One region of the Pseudoalteromonas sp. PSi26 genome, then DNA from elsewhere that is predicted to be linked to it. Evidence: predicted binding sites of a transcription regulator. Region 1 holds the regulator's gene; the other holds the start of a gene.
The links. The regulator FliA, encoded in region 1, starts transcription of late flagellar genes. The targets are predictions, from matches to a motif close to CTAAAGNTNNNNNNNNNNNNGCCGATA.
Positions count from the first base shown of each region.

Region 2: the regulator FliA is predicted to act here: its motif matches at 4,928-4,954, upstream of ACFI34_RS04685 (DUF3530 family protein).

Region 1 covers NZ_JBHNYT010000002.1:300,990-309,522, reverse strand. The annotation lists gene ACFI34_RS03475 (chemotaxis protein CheA) at 1-824, opposite strand, end outside; gene ACFI34_RS03470 (protein phosphatase CheZ) at 840-1,607, opposite strand; gene cheY (chemotaxis response regulator CheY) at 1,626-2,009, opposite strand; gene ACFI34_RS03460 (RNA polymerase sigma factor FliA) at 2,049-2,759, opposite strand; gene ACFI34_RS03455 (MinD/ParA family ATP-binding protein) at 2,786-3,646, opposite strand; gene flhF (flagellar biosynthesis protein FlhF) at 3,639-5,114, opposite strand; gene flhA (flagellar biosynthesis protein FlhA) at 5,135-7,243, opposite strand; gene flhB (flagellar biosynthesis protein FlhB) at 7,317-8,447, opposite strand; gene fliR (flagellar biosynthetic protein FliR) at 8,457-8,533, opposite strand, start outside.
Region 2 covers NZ_JBHNYT010000003.1:180,792-189,324, forward strand. The annotation lists gene lptD (LPS assembly protein LptD) at 1-1,318, opposite strand, end outside; gene ACFI34_RS04670 (aminoglycoside phosphotransferase family protein) at 1,431-2,432, shown strand; gene murU (N-acetylmuramate alpha-1-phosphate uridylyltransferase MurU) at 2,429-3,082, shown strand; gene djlA (co-chaperone DjlA) at 3,113-3,970, shown strand; gene ACFI34_RS04685 (DUF3530 family protein) at 3,953-4,858, opposite strand; gene rluA (bifunctional tRNA pseudouridine(32) synthase/23S rRNA pseudouridine(746) synthase RluA) at 4,978-5,631, opposite strand; gene rapA (RNA polymerase-associated protein RapA) at 5,827-8,533, opposite strand, start outside.

The DNA.
Region 1 (8,533 bases):
CTTGCAGGTGAACTTGCTGAGGGCGTTGAAGAGTTTTCTGCAGAATTATTACTTGCTGTTTGCTCTTTTACTGGCTCACTGGCCGCAACAGCACCAAAGCTTCCAACACCATGAAGTTCATCAAGTAAGTTGTCAAACTCATCATCTGTAATGTCTCCACTGACATCACTACTACTTGACGCGCTTTCACCTGCTGGACTTTGACCTTTTCCATGTAATTCGTCTAGCAAGTTTTCAAATTCATCTTCTGTTATCTCATCAATCTGAGTTTCATCATCGCTTTGTTCAGCTGCTCCACCGCTAAATAACTCATCGAATGCAAACGGATCTTCTTCATCAGTTACTGAGGTTTCCTCGGCAACTGGGGCCTCAATAACCTCGGCTTGAGATTCTTCAGTTGAATCAACTGGTGATTCACCAGCAAGCTCTTCTTCTGTTGGAGGTAAACCAAGTTTATGAAGGGTTTCTAGAAGTTCGGGATCAGCGGGTTCTGGTTTATCACGATTTTGAATGGTGGCAAACATTTCGTTAATCGTGTCGAGAGCTTGTAAAATTACGTCCATCAATTCCGAATTAACCGTTCGTACACCTTGCCTAAGCAGATCGAACACATTCTCTGCGCCATGACACGCGTCAACGAGCTCTGTCATAGCTAAAAACCCAGCACCACCTTTTACAGTGTGAAACCCTCTAAATATGGCATTGAGTAATTCGGTGTCCTCTGGATTGTTTTCCAGCTCAACTAACTGTTCAGATAAAAGCTCTAGGATTTCTCCTGCCTCTACAAGAAAGTCTTGTAAAATATCTTCATCGACTTCAAACATGCAGTTACTCTCCTCTTAGAAGCCCAAACTTGATAAAAGATCATCGACTTCATCTTGATCAGATACAACATCATTACGTGATTCTTTATCAATAATAGGGCCTTCTGGACCTGCTAAAGTTTGTTCGTCTAATGGTTCTTTTGTTTTTTGTTGTTCTATTTTTTCGGCTTTACTTTCGTTTTGATCAGCGAAGGCTGTCAAAAGATGAATTAAGCTTTCTTCAACTTCTCTAACAAGCTCAATAACTCGGCGAATAACTTGTCCGGTTAAATCTTGATAGTCTTGTGCCATAAGTACATTAGTCATCAAACTTTGCAGCTCATCGGTTTTATGATGAGAATTGTTCATAAACTTATCAATGCTGTGGCATAACGATTTAAACTCCCCTAACTCAATCTCTCGATTCATTAGGCGATCCCATGTCGGTTTGATAAGAGATATTTCATCTGCCAACTGTTGAGCAATTGGTAGGCTAGCCTCAACAGCATCCATTGTTTTATTTGCGGCATTTTCTGTCATTTCTATAACATAATTGAGCCGTTTTTTTGCATCTGGAATAGCATCGGTAGTTAAGTCAGTTAAGCGAGTGTCTAGCTCGAAGCTTTTTAAAGCCTCATGCAATTGACGGGTTAACTTTCCAACTTCAGCAAATATTTCAGATTGCTCCTTAGAAGCAGTATCTAAAATTAACTGATTGGCTTTGTCTTGCTCACCGTTTTCTAGATAAACAACGAGCTGACGAGCTTGTTCTAAAGTTATTTGAGGCGCAGCAAGTGCTGACATAAGCCTCTCCCCCTATCATTAGCCTAAACGTTCAAATACTTTTTCTAATTTAGTTTTGAGTGTTCCAGCAGTAAATGGCTTAACAATATAACCATTAACACCTGCCTGTGCTGCCGCTATAATTTGTTCTTTTTTAGCTTCAGCCGTTACCATCAATACCGGAATGTGTTTAAGCTTATCATCCGCACGTATTGCTCTAAGTAGGTCTATGCCCTGCATTCCTGGCATATTCCAATCGGTAACAACAAAATCAAATACTTGATTTTGTAGCATTGGCAAAGCGGTTGACCCATCGTCTGCTTCTTGAACATTAGTGAAACCTAAGTCACGCAACAGATTTTTAATAATACGTCTCATTGTTGAAAAATCGTCAACAACCAGAATTTTCATGTTTTTATCCAAAACATCCCCCAGTGAGGTCTTAACCTTGTTTACTTACTACTAGTTTATCCAGTCATTGATTTTAGCTTTAAGCTTAATCATCGCCTGACCATGTATTTGACTTACACGCGATTCACTTACATCGAGTATATGCCCTATTTCTTTTAAATTCATTTCATCGTTATAGTACAAAGACAGCACCATTGCATCACGTTCTGGTAAAGATTTTATTGCACCTAATAAAGATTCATTAAACCGCTCATCTTTAACGTTATTAAACGGTTTGTCTAGCGCTAAATCTTGGTCCACTGGACTGATGACATCTTCATCAACACCCAGGTCTTCAATACCTAGTACTTTACTTGCATTTACATCGTTTAGGATATGATGGTACTCATTTAACGAAATTTCAAGTTTTTCAGCAACTTCTATATCTGTCGGCTCACGGTTTAAGCTTTTTTCTAAAAAAGCAATTGTTTCGGCCACCAAACGGCTTTTACGATGCACTGAGCGGGGTGCCCAATCGCCACGTCGCATCTCATCAAGCATTGCTCCACGAATACGAATCCCCGCAAAAGTTTCAAAGCTAGCCCCTTTGGTTGCATCAAAGCTCTTAGATGCTTCAATCAGGCCTATCATGCCTGATTGTATTAAATCGTCCAACTGAACGCTGGCAGGTAAACGCGCTATAAGGTGACATGCCACTTTTTTGACAAGTGATGCATGTTTTTCAACAATCACATTTAAATTTTGTGCTGATTGATATCCCATAACTTTATTCACCAATGTTGTCATAATTAGCCGTTAACTAGTTTCTCTATGAAAAACTCCAAATGACCTGATGGTTGGTTGGGTATTGGCCATTTAACTGCTTTTGTTGCTAGCGCTTGAAACGCAAGTGCCGCAGGCGAATTTGGAAAAAGTTCTACAATAACTTTTTGACGGCGTGTTGCCTTACGCATATTTTCGTCGTAGGGAACCGTTGCAACCAAGTCCATTGATACATCTAAAAAGCGATCGGTTACTTTGGAAAGTTTTGCAAATAACTCTTGCCCTTCACGCATGCTGCGGACCATATTTGCAACAATTTTAAATTTATATACACCATGCTCACGGCTCAATACTTTTATCAGCGCGTAGGCATCTGTTATTGATGTAGGCTCGTCGCATACAACAACCATGACATCTTGTGCTGCGCGGGAAAAACTCAGCACCATGTCAGAAATACCTGCGGCTGTATCGACAATTAAAATATCAAATTCTGTATTTAATTCGCTAAAAGCTCTGATGAGTCCCGCATGCTCTGAAGGCGACAATTCAACCATGCTTTGAGAGCCCGACGTTGCGGGTACAATTTTAATACCTGCGGGGCCTTCAACTAAAATTTCATCAAGTTCGCATTCACCAGATAAAACATGTGATAAGTTACGTTCAACACGTAGTCCTAGCATAACGTCACAGTTTGCTAAGCCTAAATCGGCATCAAGAACCAATACTCTGTTACCTTGCTGGCCTAATGCAATTGCGGTATTAAGAGAAACATTTGTTTTTCCTACTCCACCTTTACCGCCAGTGACAGCGATAACTTTTACGCCGTTGTTATTGTTTTGACTCATTTTGCGCAGGCCACTTGCTTGATCTAATACTGTGTTAATCATACATCCCTACTGTGCTTGGCGCCACTGCTTGGTGCCTTGAATGTTGTGCTTTTGCTCTTTTTAAATAGAGTTGCTCAGCCTTTTTAACTAGTTTTTCAGCATTTGCAACTCGAATATCTTCTGGTACTCGTTGACCGTTAGTAAGATACCCTATTGGAAGGCGATTTTGAATCGCAATACTAATAATCTCACCTAAACTTAAAGATTCGTCTAATTTGGTGAATATACAACCACTTAACTGCACTTTTTTAAAGTGTCTGACGGTTTCTTGCAACACGTGTATTTGCGATGTTGCACTGAGCACTAAATAACTACGAATATCAACGCGCTGGTTACGCATTAGCGTATTAAGTTGTTCAGTTAAGCGCAAGTCGCGCTGACTCATACCCGCAGTATCAATTAATACTAGTCGTTTATTTCGTAAATGATATAAAACTTCAGCTAATTCATTAGCATCTTTAACTTGCTTTACACTACAACCTATAATTCGGCCATAAGTAGCAAGTTGCTCATAAGCACCAATTCTGTATGTGTCTGTTGTGATTAAAGCGACTTTGTCTGCACCGTATTTTTGTGCGCCAAGTGCAGCTAATTTAGCAACGGTTGTTGTTTTACCAACACCAGTTGGACCGACTAAGGCGTATACACCGCCTTGACGTAAAATCTCGTTGTTAGTTGTCTGCATCTGATCTTCAACCATTGTTAGAAGAGCTTTCCAACCTTGCTGGCGAGATACATCGTCAGGAACAAAGCACGCCATTTGCTCAGCAACATCTTTATCTATTCCCATACCGACTAAACGATCAATCATGCATGCACGAGTAGGGTCGCGTCTTGCCATGTCTTGTTGCATAAGCCCTGATACTTGATGCTCTAACAACTGACGAATGGCATTCATTTCGTCACGCATTGACGAAATTTGCTCACTTTCATTATGTTTAGTTTCTTGGCGAGCTGTCACTGGGGTGTCAAGGTCATCAAAATCACTTTCTAGGTCATCAAACCCAAGGCTATCTGCTTGTGTTTGCGGACGCGCTGAAGCTTGACGCTCATTGGTGAATATAGGCCGAGGACGCTGTTCTTGCGCTGGCTCTTGGTAGTTGTCTGTAGTGTCAATACCTGATTGCGAAAACATAGAAGCCAGTTCTGCAGAGCGAGGACGTGGAGCTTGACGCTCTAATAATGCTTGAAGACTATCGGCTACTTTCGCTTGTGGCTCTGGCTTAGCGCGAAGTGGCTCTGGTTTTACAAAATTATGCACTGGCTGTGACTTTGCAAAACTTTGTGCTGGCGCACTTTGCGGTTGCTCTTTTTTAGGGGCTGCTTTGTCATAATCAACAGCTGCTACAATTTCGACACCGTTGGCTAGCTTTTTATTTGACATAATAACCGCATCAACACCTAATTCGTCTTTAACTTCTTTAAGTACTGTGCGCATATCTTTAGCAAAAAAACGTTTTATTTTCATGATTCAACCCCTTTAAAATCTTATTGTTGGCCTACAGAGCTGACTATCTTGATCTGTCTTTCATCTGGTACCTCTTGATAAGACATCACCCTTAAACCCGGGATGGTGTACTTAACAAAACGAGATAACACAGTGCGTAACATTCCCGACGTTAGCAATATTGAAGGTTCACCGGACATTTCTTGGTTTTGATGCGCTTCGTTTAGTGACACTTGAAGTCGCTCTGCAAGTCCTGGTTCTATACCGGCACCTTCGTCGCCTGCATTTTGTAGTGACTGATGCAACATCTGTTCCAACTCAGGTGCCAAGGTTATGACAGGGATTTCTGACGACATACCCACAGCATCTTGAACTATTAATCGGCGTAATGAAATACGCACTGCAGCCGTTAATACATCAGGGTCTTGACTACGTGGCCCATACTCAACAAGGGTTTGTACAATTGAGCGCATATCACGAATTGCAACGCCTTCATTAAGTAGATTTTGTAGTACTTTTACTATCACAGTTAACGGTAATACGTCAGGGACTAAACCTTCAACTAAGCGAGGGTGGCTTTTACCTAACATATCTAATAAGTTCTGTACTTCCTCGTGACCTAAAAGCAGTGCTGCGCTGTTAGTAAGTAACTGGCTAATATGTGTAGCCACAACCGTGGCTGAATCTACCACGGTATAGCCAAGCGATTGTGCTTCGTCTTTTTGATCTGGTTTTATCCATACCGCATCAAGCCCAAAAGCAGGATCCTTTGTTTCAACCCCTTTAATTGGCCCAAATACTTGACCTGGATTTATTGCCAACTCATCACCATGCTTGAGTTCACCTTCACCGGTAGATACCCCCATAAGCGTAATTCTGTATGCATTAGGGTCAAGCTCTAAGTTATCGCGAATATGTACGGGTGGAACTAAAAAACCCAGCTCTTGAGAAAGTTTTTTACGTACTCCCTTAATACGATTTAGTAGCTCTCCGCCTTGAGACTGGTCAACCAAAGGAATTAATCTGTAACCCACCTCTAATCCAATTACATCCACTTGCTGAACGTCATCCCAGCCTAGTTCTTTTTGCTCTTGCTTGTTGGCAACGCCCGTACCAGCAGTTCCATTTGCAGTTGCCTCGGCTTCTGCTGCAGCCACTTTTAATTTACTTTGTTGAGTGTAATAAGCTAAATAACCAAGTAATGCACCTAAGCTTAAAAATGCTAAATGAGGCATGCCAGGCACTAAGCCCATGGTAATTAAGATGCCAGAGGCTATAAATAATGATTTTTCGTTGCCAAGTTGTTTCTTAAACTGGTCGCCCATATTGAGAGACTCGTTTTGGCGTGTTACTACAATTGCGGTACCAATTGATAGTAGTAATGAGGGGAGCTGAGCCACCAAGCCATCTCCAATCGTAAGGAGTGTGTAAACTTCCATAGCTTGGCCAAAGCTTAAATCGTGCTGGATCATGCCAACAAATAGGCCACCAACAATGTTTATAATTAAAATGACGATACCAGCAATAGCATCACCTTTAACAAACTTACTTGCACCATCCATTGAACCATAAAAATCGGCCTCGCGGGTTACTTCTTCTCGGCGATCGCGCGCTTGCTCTGCACTAATGAATCCTGCGTTTAAATCGGCGTCAATTGCCATTTGTTTACCTGGCATTGCATCAAGTGTAAAACGTGCAGATACCTCAGAAATACGCCCTGCACCTTTAGTGATTACAACAAAGTTAATAATAATAAGAATTAAAAATACCACTAAGCCAACAGCATAGTTACCGCCAATCACAACAGAGCCAAAGGCTTCAATCACTTTCCCCGCGGCATCTCCACCATTATGTCCTTCAAGTAGTACAACACGTGTACTTGCTACGTTAAGTGCTAAACGCATAATTGTGGCGATAAGTAACACGGCCGGAAACATACCAAACTCAACCGGTTTCATGGTGTAAACCGTTACGAGTAGTACCACCAACGCTAACGCAATATTGAATGAAAAAAGGATATCAAGTAAAAATGGCGGTAACGGTAAAATGACCATTCCCAAAGCTGCAAGCACAAGCAAAGGTGTACCTACGCCTTTTGCATATTCTTTTTTGTCTGCGTTAAGTTGTTGTAATACCGCTTTAAAACTCATAATTCTACAATTTCAAAAAATTGACACTACGTAGAATTAGCAATAACTATTCCAAGTTAGTAAAGGAGTAATATTAATACTTGTAGGCATCAGGAATGGGGAGCTTTTTATTGAGCTTTGTCGGGCGTTTTCCGCGACCTTTATTGAAGCGTTTTAGCTGAAAAACATAAGCTAACACCTGTGCAACGGCAGTAAAGAGTTGATCAGGAATTTGTTCACCCACTTCTGCGGTATGATAAAGCGCTCGAGTAAGCATTGGCGACTCAACAATTGGTACATCATTACCGTTTGCCACCTTTCGAATTTGCATAGCCAGTTCATCCACGCCCTTAGCAAGTACTATAGGCGCTCCTGCTCGCTCAGTGTCGTATTTGAGAGCAACAGAATAATGCGTTGGGTTGGTAACAACTACATCAGCATCAGGCACGTCTTGCATCATTCTTTTTTGAGACATTTGCCTTTGAGTTTGCCTAATGCGCGCTTTTATTTGAGGATCACCTTCAGAGTTTTTGTACTCGTCTTTTACCTCTTGCAGTGTCATTTTTAACTGCTTATGGTGAGTATGACTTTGATACGGGGCATCGATTGCCGCAATAATTACCAATGTGCACGACAATGCCAAAAACATCCACGAGAGGATTTCGAGCGCATGAATAATATTGTTAGGCGCAGACTCAATGCTTAAGTGTAGTATTTCGTCAAAAAAGGTATTAATTAAGAAAAAGGCAAAACTTGCGACCACTAAAAACTTTAAAATAGCTTTAGTAAGCTCTACCGCAGCTTGTGGGCCAAACATGCGTTTAAAGCCTTTAAATGGAGACATTTTGCTTGCTTTAGGAGCGGCTGCTTGCCAGCTAAAATTAAAGCCACCTAGCAAAGTATTACCTATAATGCCTGCAAATAAAATAATGAATACAAACATGGCCATAGGGAAAATAAGCGCGTCGGCAACACTGGACCAAACCGCAAACATTTTAGTGGTGTCGTAGGTTTCATTACGATTAAGGCTGAGCATTCTGCCCATAATATTGTATAAGCCCTTACCAATTTCAGGGCCGTACATTAACAATGAAATAGCTGAAAAAATAAGAACAAACATAGTGCCTAATTCTTTAGAACGAGCGACCTGCCCTTTCTTTTTAGACTCTTCTATTTTTTTCCCTGTGGGTTCTTCTGTTTTTTCTTGACCTGAATCTTCAGCCATAACACACTCCTAAGGTGAACAACCAACTAAAGTACACATTAGTTCGATCATTTTAAGCCACTGAAATTCAAATTGCAGGATGAAGT
Region 2 (8,533 bases), on a different contig from region 1:
GTTGATCGTAATTTGTTTGTAATAAGCTTACTTCAGATAAAAATGACCATGCGTATTGGTCGTAATCAAACCGTGCTTTTGGCTCAATATGAACTCGAGTTGCTTGATCTATAATTGCAGAGCTGTTGGTAAAATGGCTCAACTCACCAGACACGCTAAAATCAAAATGATCAAATTTCCATGGTGCTGTTTGTGTGAAATTAATTTGTGGGATAGCAGTGTACGACTCTAAGTGATCACCCAGTACCTCAAAGTTTTGAACTTTTATATCGGTCCGCCATGTGTCTCCTAAATGAGTCAGTACGCCGGTACGATAAAGTTGAGTGTCGGTTTTACTCGCATAACTAGATTCTAAATCAGTAATGTAGTTATCGTCGCTTACATTGGTAACGTCAACACTTGCTCGCCAATTTTCGTTTAAGTAACTTTTTTGCTGCCAATGAAACATGTAGCGCTCACCAAGCGCTGGCTCTGAGTCGTCCTTGTTTAGGTATTCTATACCCACTAGACCTTCATGTTGCTTGGTTAAATATCTAAGCTCTGTTTTTAATTGCAAACCCTTGTTAGCCATATAACGTGGTGTGATGGTGGCATCTAAGTTAGGCGCAATATTCCAATAATAAGGAGTAATGGTTTCTAAGCCATACTTGTCTGAGCTTGAGATACTAGGCGTGAGTAATCCCGATTTACGGCGCTCGTCTAATGGGAAAGTAAAATAAGGTAAATACAAAACAGGGGTATTTAAAATTCGAAGTATGGCGTTATGAGTTTCGCCCCAGCCTTCTTCGCGAGATAAATTAATTTCGTCGGCTTCAATTTCCCAAGCTGGGGTTTCGCCCGGACAAGCAGTAAAGCTTGCATTCATCAGTACTAAGCCAGAATCATTTATAGTGAGCTTTTCAGCACCGCCTTTACCTTGTTGTTCTGTTAGCTTGTAATCAGCACCTAACAGGCTAATTTCTGAATTATTTAAATCGGCATTTAACCCTGAGCTATTTACGTTACTAACAGCATCGCGATATACAATAGGACCTGTGGCATTAAGTAAACCACGTTGCTTGTCTATCAATGCAGTTTGTGCGGACAAACTCATATTAACGGTGTTAATATCAACATTGCCGGTAAATTCGGCGCTTTGAGTACCAAGGAGTTCTACATCATCAGCTTTAATGTCAACATTACCGAGTTTTACGCCAGGTAGCGGTTGCCAAGCTCTGGTTTGCATTGAAGTGCCACAAAGTTTGTGTGTCAGTTCAGTTTCGGCAAGCGATGGTGCGCTAACTACGCTTAGCATCAAAATGCCCCAGGTTTTGCTCATTTATTGACCCTAATACTGTGTGTATAAATATAATTTACACATAATAAAGGAAAATAATGGCAAATACAGTAATTGACCTAATTAACTTAGTTAAAAATAGATATCTTATAAAATGACACGCTTTGATAATTTACAACACTTCATAACGACCCACTTTGGCAAACAGCCAGATACACTTGAGGCGATAACCGGAGATGCGAGTTTTAGGCGGTATTTTCGCTTAACAATTAATAATCAGCACTTTATTGTAATGGACTCCGATCCACAAAAGATCAATAACGCACCGTATTTATCTTTGAACCAAGTTTTTACTTACCAGGGTTTTTTGTTACCGCATATTATTAAAAGTGATGAACAACAAGGCTTTTTTATTTTAACTGATTTAGGCAGCACACACTTAGCCGACATGCTTAATGATGCAAATAGAACCGACTACTACACACAGTTAATAAGTTTATCAGCTAAGTGGGCAAAAACGCCTGAGGCTCCAGATATGCTGGCCTATGGTAAAGACTTTATAGCGCTTGAATTGTCGATATTCAGCCAATGGTTAGTAAAAGATTTTATTGCTGAAAGCGTTGATACAAACCAACTTAAAATGTGGGAGTCGAGCTGTGATCTACTCACTCAAACCATGCTTGAACAACCCACGGTCACAGTTCATCGCGACTTCCACAGCCGTAATATTATGCACAGCGATTCTCAGTGGGCAATAATTGATTACCAAGACACCGTACGCGGCCCACTTTGTTACGATTTAGTTTCGTTGTTACGCGATTGCTATTTTAAGCTCCCTAATAATGAACTCGCTCAGCTATTAGCATTTGGATATAACGAGTTTAAACGCGAAGGCTTAGTCACTAATACTTCGTTTGAAGAATTTAAGGTTTGGTTTGACTTAACGGGTTTACAGCGTCATTTAAAAGCCGCCGGTATATTTTGTCGCCTGTATTTGCGTGACGGTAAGACCGGTTATTTAGCTAATATTTTGCCTACCCTTGAATATATTGTAGATGTTGCTGAGCGCTATCCTGAACTTAATTCACTCAGTGACTGGGTTAAAAATACAATAGTGCCAAAAGTGACTAAAAGATTAGAGCAGGTAAATTTATGAAAGCCATGATTTTAGCCGCAGGGCGTGGGCAGCGCATGATGCCGCTCACTCAAGCTATGCCTAAACCTATGCTTAAAGTGCAAAATAAACCACTAATAGAGCACCATGTTAATAACTTAAAGGCCGCTGGCATTTCCGACATAGTGATAAACCTTGCATGGCAGGGTGATAAAATTAAAGCGTACTTTAAAGATGGCAGTGAATTTGGTGTCAATATTGTTTATAGCCAAGAAGTTGAAGGCGGCCTTGAAACCGCAGGCGGAATTATTCAAGCACTTCCGTTATTAGGTGAATCGTTTATTGTGATAAATGGCGACGTATTTACCGATTACGATGTAAGCTCGCTCATGCAATTACATTTGCAACCAGGTGAGGCACATTTGGTGCTTATTGAAAATCCCCCTCATAATCCTGATGGCGATTTTGCATTGAGTCATTTATCGCCTGAGAGTCCAAAATATACGTTTTCGGGTATTAGCCGCTATCAGGCTGACTTTTTTAATGGTTTAGAGCCGGGTATTCGTCCGCTTGGGCCGTTATTACGAGAAAAACTAAGTAAGCATTTAGTGTCTACCGAGCTTTATATTGGTAATTGGGATGACATAGGCACACCAGCGCGTTTAACGGCATTAAATGAGCGCTTGGCGTAAGCCGACACATAATTAATAGGAGTAGTTTATATGTGGGGAAAAATACTCGGATTTTGTTTTGGCTTTATGTTTGGCAAAATTTTTGGTGCTATTTTAGGGTTATACCTTGGTCATTTATTTGATAAAAGCTTAAAAAATAATTTTGATAAGGCGGGTGGTTTTTCAAGTTTATTTAATGGTGATGATGTCCACGAGCGCCAAGCGCTATTCTTTTCAAGCTGCTTTGCAGTGATGGGGCATATTGCAAAGTCTAACGGCCGAGTAAGCGAAGTACATATAAAAGCCGCCAGCTTATTTATGGATGAAATGGGCTTGAAAGGCGAAGAGCGCCGTGAAGCACAGCATGCTTTTCAAGCGGGTAAGCAAAGTGACTTTTCATTAAAAGAAACCGTCTATGATTTTAAAGAACGTTTTGCTAAGCGTCATGACTTACTGCAATTATTTTTAGAAATACAAATTCAAATGGCGTTTTCTGATGGCGTTTTGGCTGAGCAAGAAAAGCAGTTACTAAGTGAAGTAAGTAAACAGCTAGGCATTTCTAAAACGCATTTTGCGTTTGTGCTTAAACGCTATCAAGCTGAGTTTAATTTTAGAAAACAGCAACAGCGTTATCAACAACAGCAAGGGCAAAGTAGCAGTTATAAAGAAGGCTCAGGGCATCATGTGCCACCTAATAACAACATGAATCGTACTCAAGCACTTGGACTTTTAGGGCTTAACGAGGGAGCAACAGAGCGAGAAGTAAAAGTAGCGTACCGTAAGTTAATGGCGCAACACCACCCAGATAAATTAGTATCGCAGGGTTTACCAAAGCACATGATGGAATTAGCCGTTAAAAAAAGCCAAGACATTCAAGCAGCCTATGAGTATTTAAAAAAGGCGGCGTAAAAAGCCGTCTATTTCTTTTGTTAGCCGAGCATGTTGTTGAGGTTGATCACGAAGCCCAAATAACTGGCGCTGGCGGTAGTCAAACTTGGCGTTTCGGTTAACCCAGCGCTGGCGATTTTTTAAGTTAATTAAAATGTCACGATTGTCGCTGGCGTAATAAATATCTAAAAGTGCAGGCGTAACAAGAGACGTTGTTTGGCTTAAGCTTTTATTACGCTTTGCATTGGGTAAATAGCTACTTACACTAATAAACGCATCAATACGCTCTTGTGGAAAGTCTGCATAGTACTCAGTTAAAACCCCAGCGCTGGTGCCTTGGGCAATAATAACAATATTACTAGGCTCTTCCATCGCGGTTTGGTAAAGGGCTTTGTAGCGCGCCAGTAAATTTAGTTTGTAGTTATCGAGTATTTCGTCGCTGATGGCTTCAATGGCATCCACATGATGAGGCGCTTCATTTTTACTTGAAGCATTAGGCTGCTCTGACTCACTGTTGGCTTGACTCTCTGTTTCAGTGGCGGCACGTGGTGCTGTTTCTGCAGCAGGCTCAGCTATTTTACTCGCTTGCCAATCAATATCAGGGGTGGTCATCGCATAGGTGGTGTAGCCTAAATTGTTAAGCTCTTTGCGCAAGTAATTCATTCCAGCATTGTTGGTAGGGGTTGATTGCCAATCGGGAATAAGTAATACAATCCCTCTAAAATCAGCGCTCATGTACTCACTACGTAAACTTAAAAATTCAGTTTCACCTGCTAGCATTGTTTTTACTTCGTCGGTAGGTAAAAGGCGTTTAATATCGCTATTTTCAATACTTGATAAAGAAGGCGGGGCAATATGTTCTGCAGCCGTTGTACACAGTGCTAAAAGGGCTACACAGCTAAATGCCATGTAACACAGAACCTTTTTAAATAATTGCAAAAACACCATAACACGCTCAACCAGTCGTCATTAGTTAGGTATCGGCATAGTTGTTTAAAAGTTTAATTTTTCCTAAGTAATTGAGCCCATTAAAACTCGGGTTCTGCTTCAAAGGTCATTACTTGTTCGGTTACCGGGTGTTTTAGTTGCAACATTTGTGCGTGGAGTTGTAAACGCGGTGCGGCTGCAAGCGCCTCTTTATAGGCATAGAGTCGGTCACCTAAGATAGGGTGGCCAAGGCTTAGCATATGTACGCGCAATTGATGTGAACGCCCCGTAATTGGAGTGAGCTCTACGCGTGTGGCGCTTTCTTCGCGTTCAAGTACTTTGAAATGAGTGAGTGATGGCTTGCCATTTTCATGATCCACCATTTGCTTTGGGCGATTAGGCCAGTCGCAAATAAGTGGCAAATCAACCGAGCCATTGTCTTGTTCAAGTTGCCCAAATACGCGAGCAATATACCGCTTAGCAGTTTCACGTTCTTGAAACTGCATGCTTAAATGCCTATGGGCAGCTTTATTCATAGCTAGGCAGAGTATGCCAGACGTTGCCATATCAAGACGATGAACAATTCTTGCGGTTGGAAATACGCGATTAACGCGGTTAATTAAGCTGTCGGCATGCTTAGGATCTTTACCTGGTACGGTCAATAATTCGCTGGGTTTATTAACAATGAGCAAGTCGTCGTCTTGAAAAAGTATGGTTAAATACGGGTTCATTGGGGGATTGTAATTAACTAACACGGCCGACCTTAATGATTTTGAAGGGCACTATTTTAGGGTAGCAAGGGCAAAGGCTCAAGAAAAACATTGATAGTCTGTACGAAGGCTTCTAATTTATATGCCATGTTTGAATATAAAAAAGCGCGGTATAAATACCACGCTTCACTTAGCTGCTGTTGTTTGCAATTTTTACTAACAACTAAAAGTGCAAAACCCCTAGTGCGAAACCACAATTAAGCGAATTGCATCTAGTTGTAACTGCGCTTTTTCAATATGCGTAGTCAACTCGCTGCGTTGCTTATCGTAAAAGGTAATTTCTTCTTGGCGAATATTAGGGTTAATTTGTTTGAGCGCGCTTAATCGCTCTTGTTCTTCGCTAAGAGACGTTTGCATTTTAGCTAGCGACTGTGAACGAATAACCTCGAGTTTTTCTTGTGCCATGTCTTTTGCAGTTGTGATCATAGGGTGAATTGCGCTTTGAAGCGCACCCGCAAGTTTACTTGCTGTTTGACGACCTACGGCTGAAAGCTGTTGATTAAACCCGTCAAATGCGACGTTTTCGCCTAAGTTATTACTGGCTTTATCAAGCAATATACGAATAGGCGTTGGGGGTAAAAAGCGGCCCACTTGTAATGCTTTAGGTGCCATTGCTTCGGCTACAAAAATAAGCTCAACAAAAAAGGTGCCCGCAGGGAGTTTTTTGTTTTTGAGTAAAGCAACCGATGCGCTACCAAAGTCATCATCACAAATCATATCCATCGTGCCTTGCACCATTGGATGATCCCAACTGATAAAATGTACATCTTCTTGTGAAAGTGCAGTATCACGGTCAAATGTCACTGTCATGCCGTCATCTTTAAGCGATGGAAATGACGCGCTTAACATATGCTCTGTAGGCTTTAATATAATTGTATTTTCGCCTTTGTCTTCTTGGCTTACACCAAAGGTGTCGAACACGTTAATCATGTAGCTGGGCAGCTCAAACTGGTTGTCGAGTTTTTCAATATCAGCAACTAATGAGTCGGCGGCGCCTTGGCCTGATGAATGCAGTTCTAATAAACGATCTCGCCCGCTTTCCATTTTTTTACGTAGCACAGTATTTTGCTGAGCTACTTGCTCAAGGAGTGGGTCAAGTTCGTCTTCATCACAGTTATGGGCTGAAATAAACTCGAGTAAGTCATCACGAAATTCTTTGTATAGTAGCTGGCCAGTCGTTGACGTGGTTTCAAACGCATCAAGGCCTTCGTTGTACCAACGCAGTAGCACTTCTTGCGCCGTGTTTTCAAAGTATGGCACGTGAATGTTTACATCTTGTGTTTGCCCTATACGGTCTAATCGACCAATTCGTTGTTCTAGTAAATCGGGGTTTAATGGTAAATCAAATAACACTAGGTGATGTGAGAACTGAAAGTTACGACCTTCTGAGCCAATTTCTGAACACAATAATATTTGTGCGTTATCGTATTCGTCTGCAAAAAAGGCGGCCGCGCGGTCACGCTCTATAATCGTCATACCTTCGTGGAAAACCGAGGCTTTAATCGCTTCGCGTTCACGCAGTATTTGCTCAAGGCTAATAGCAGTTTCGGCCTTGGCACAAATAAGAAGTACTTTTTCGTGTTTAAGCGCTTTAAGTGTGTCGATTAACCAATCTACGCGAGGGTCAAATGCGCCCCAGCTTGCGCTTTCGCCTTCAAACTCTTGAAATATTTTTTCAGGGAAAAGAGCACGATGCGCACTTAGTTCTGCATTTTGAATACCGCTCATGCTACCAAGTACCGACATGGCCGTTTTGTATTGCTTTGGTAATGCCATTGGATAGGCATGTAATTTACGGCTTGGATAGCCATCAATGCCACTGCGGCTGTTTCTGAACAATATACGGCCGGTACCGTGACGATCTAGCAACATATTAAGTATTTCTTTACGCGCTGGTAAATCACCTTGCTGCGCTTTTTCAAGAATGACGGTAATGTCGGTTTCTTTTAATAGCTCAATAAGCGTTGCTTTTGCATTGTCGTCAAGAGCTTGCTCTTGCAATAATTGGTTTGCCGCTTGCGCTACATCTTTGTAATTGGCTTCTTCTTCTTTGAATAAGTCGTAGTCGTAAAAACGGTCTGGGTCGAGTAATTGTAAGCGAGCAAAGTGACTGCTATGGCCCAGTTGATCAGGCGTTGCTGTAAGTAAAATAAGGCCCGGAATATCTTGGCTTAGCTCAGCCATGCGTTGATATTCAGTACTTGGTTTACCGTTATTAATGCTTAAGTGGTGCGCTTCATCAACAACTAATAGATCCCAATCAGCTAATGTGGCTTGTTCAAACCAGCGCTTTTTCTTGGTTAAAAACTCAAGGCTTGTAAGGACAAGTTGCTCTGTGTCAAATACATTTGGCGAGTCGGCAAAGGCTTCGTCGCAACGCTCTTCATCAAAAATAGAAAAACGTAAGTTAAAGCGGCGTAGCATTTCGACTAACCATTGGTGCTGCAGGTTTTCAGGTACAACAATAAGTACGCGGCTTGCGCGGCCACTAATAATTTGCTGATGCAGTATCATGCCTGCTTCAATGGTTTTACCCAAGCCAACTTCATCAGACAATAATACGCGTGGTGCAAAACGTTTACCCACTTCTTGGGCAATGTAAAGCTGGTGGGGTATAAGGTTAGCGCGTTGACCAATCAATCCTTTTATAGGTGATTGTTCGCGTTCAAATTTATGTTGCCATGTTTGGTAACGAAGCGTGTAACGATCAAAACGATCTACTTGGCCGGCAAATAAACGGTCTTGTGGCTTATTAAATTTTATAAAATGATCTAAAAAGGTTTCTTTTAACTTTGCTTCTTCGCCGTTATCAACACGGGTGCCCACATAGCAAAGTAACTCACCTTGTACTTCGATAGATTCGACTTCTAATTCCCATTCTTCAACG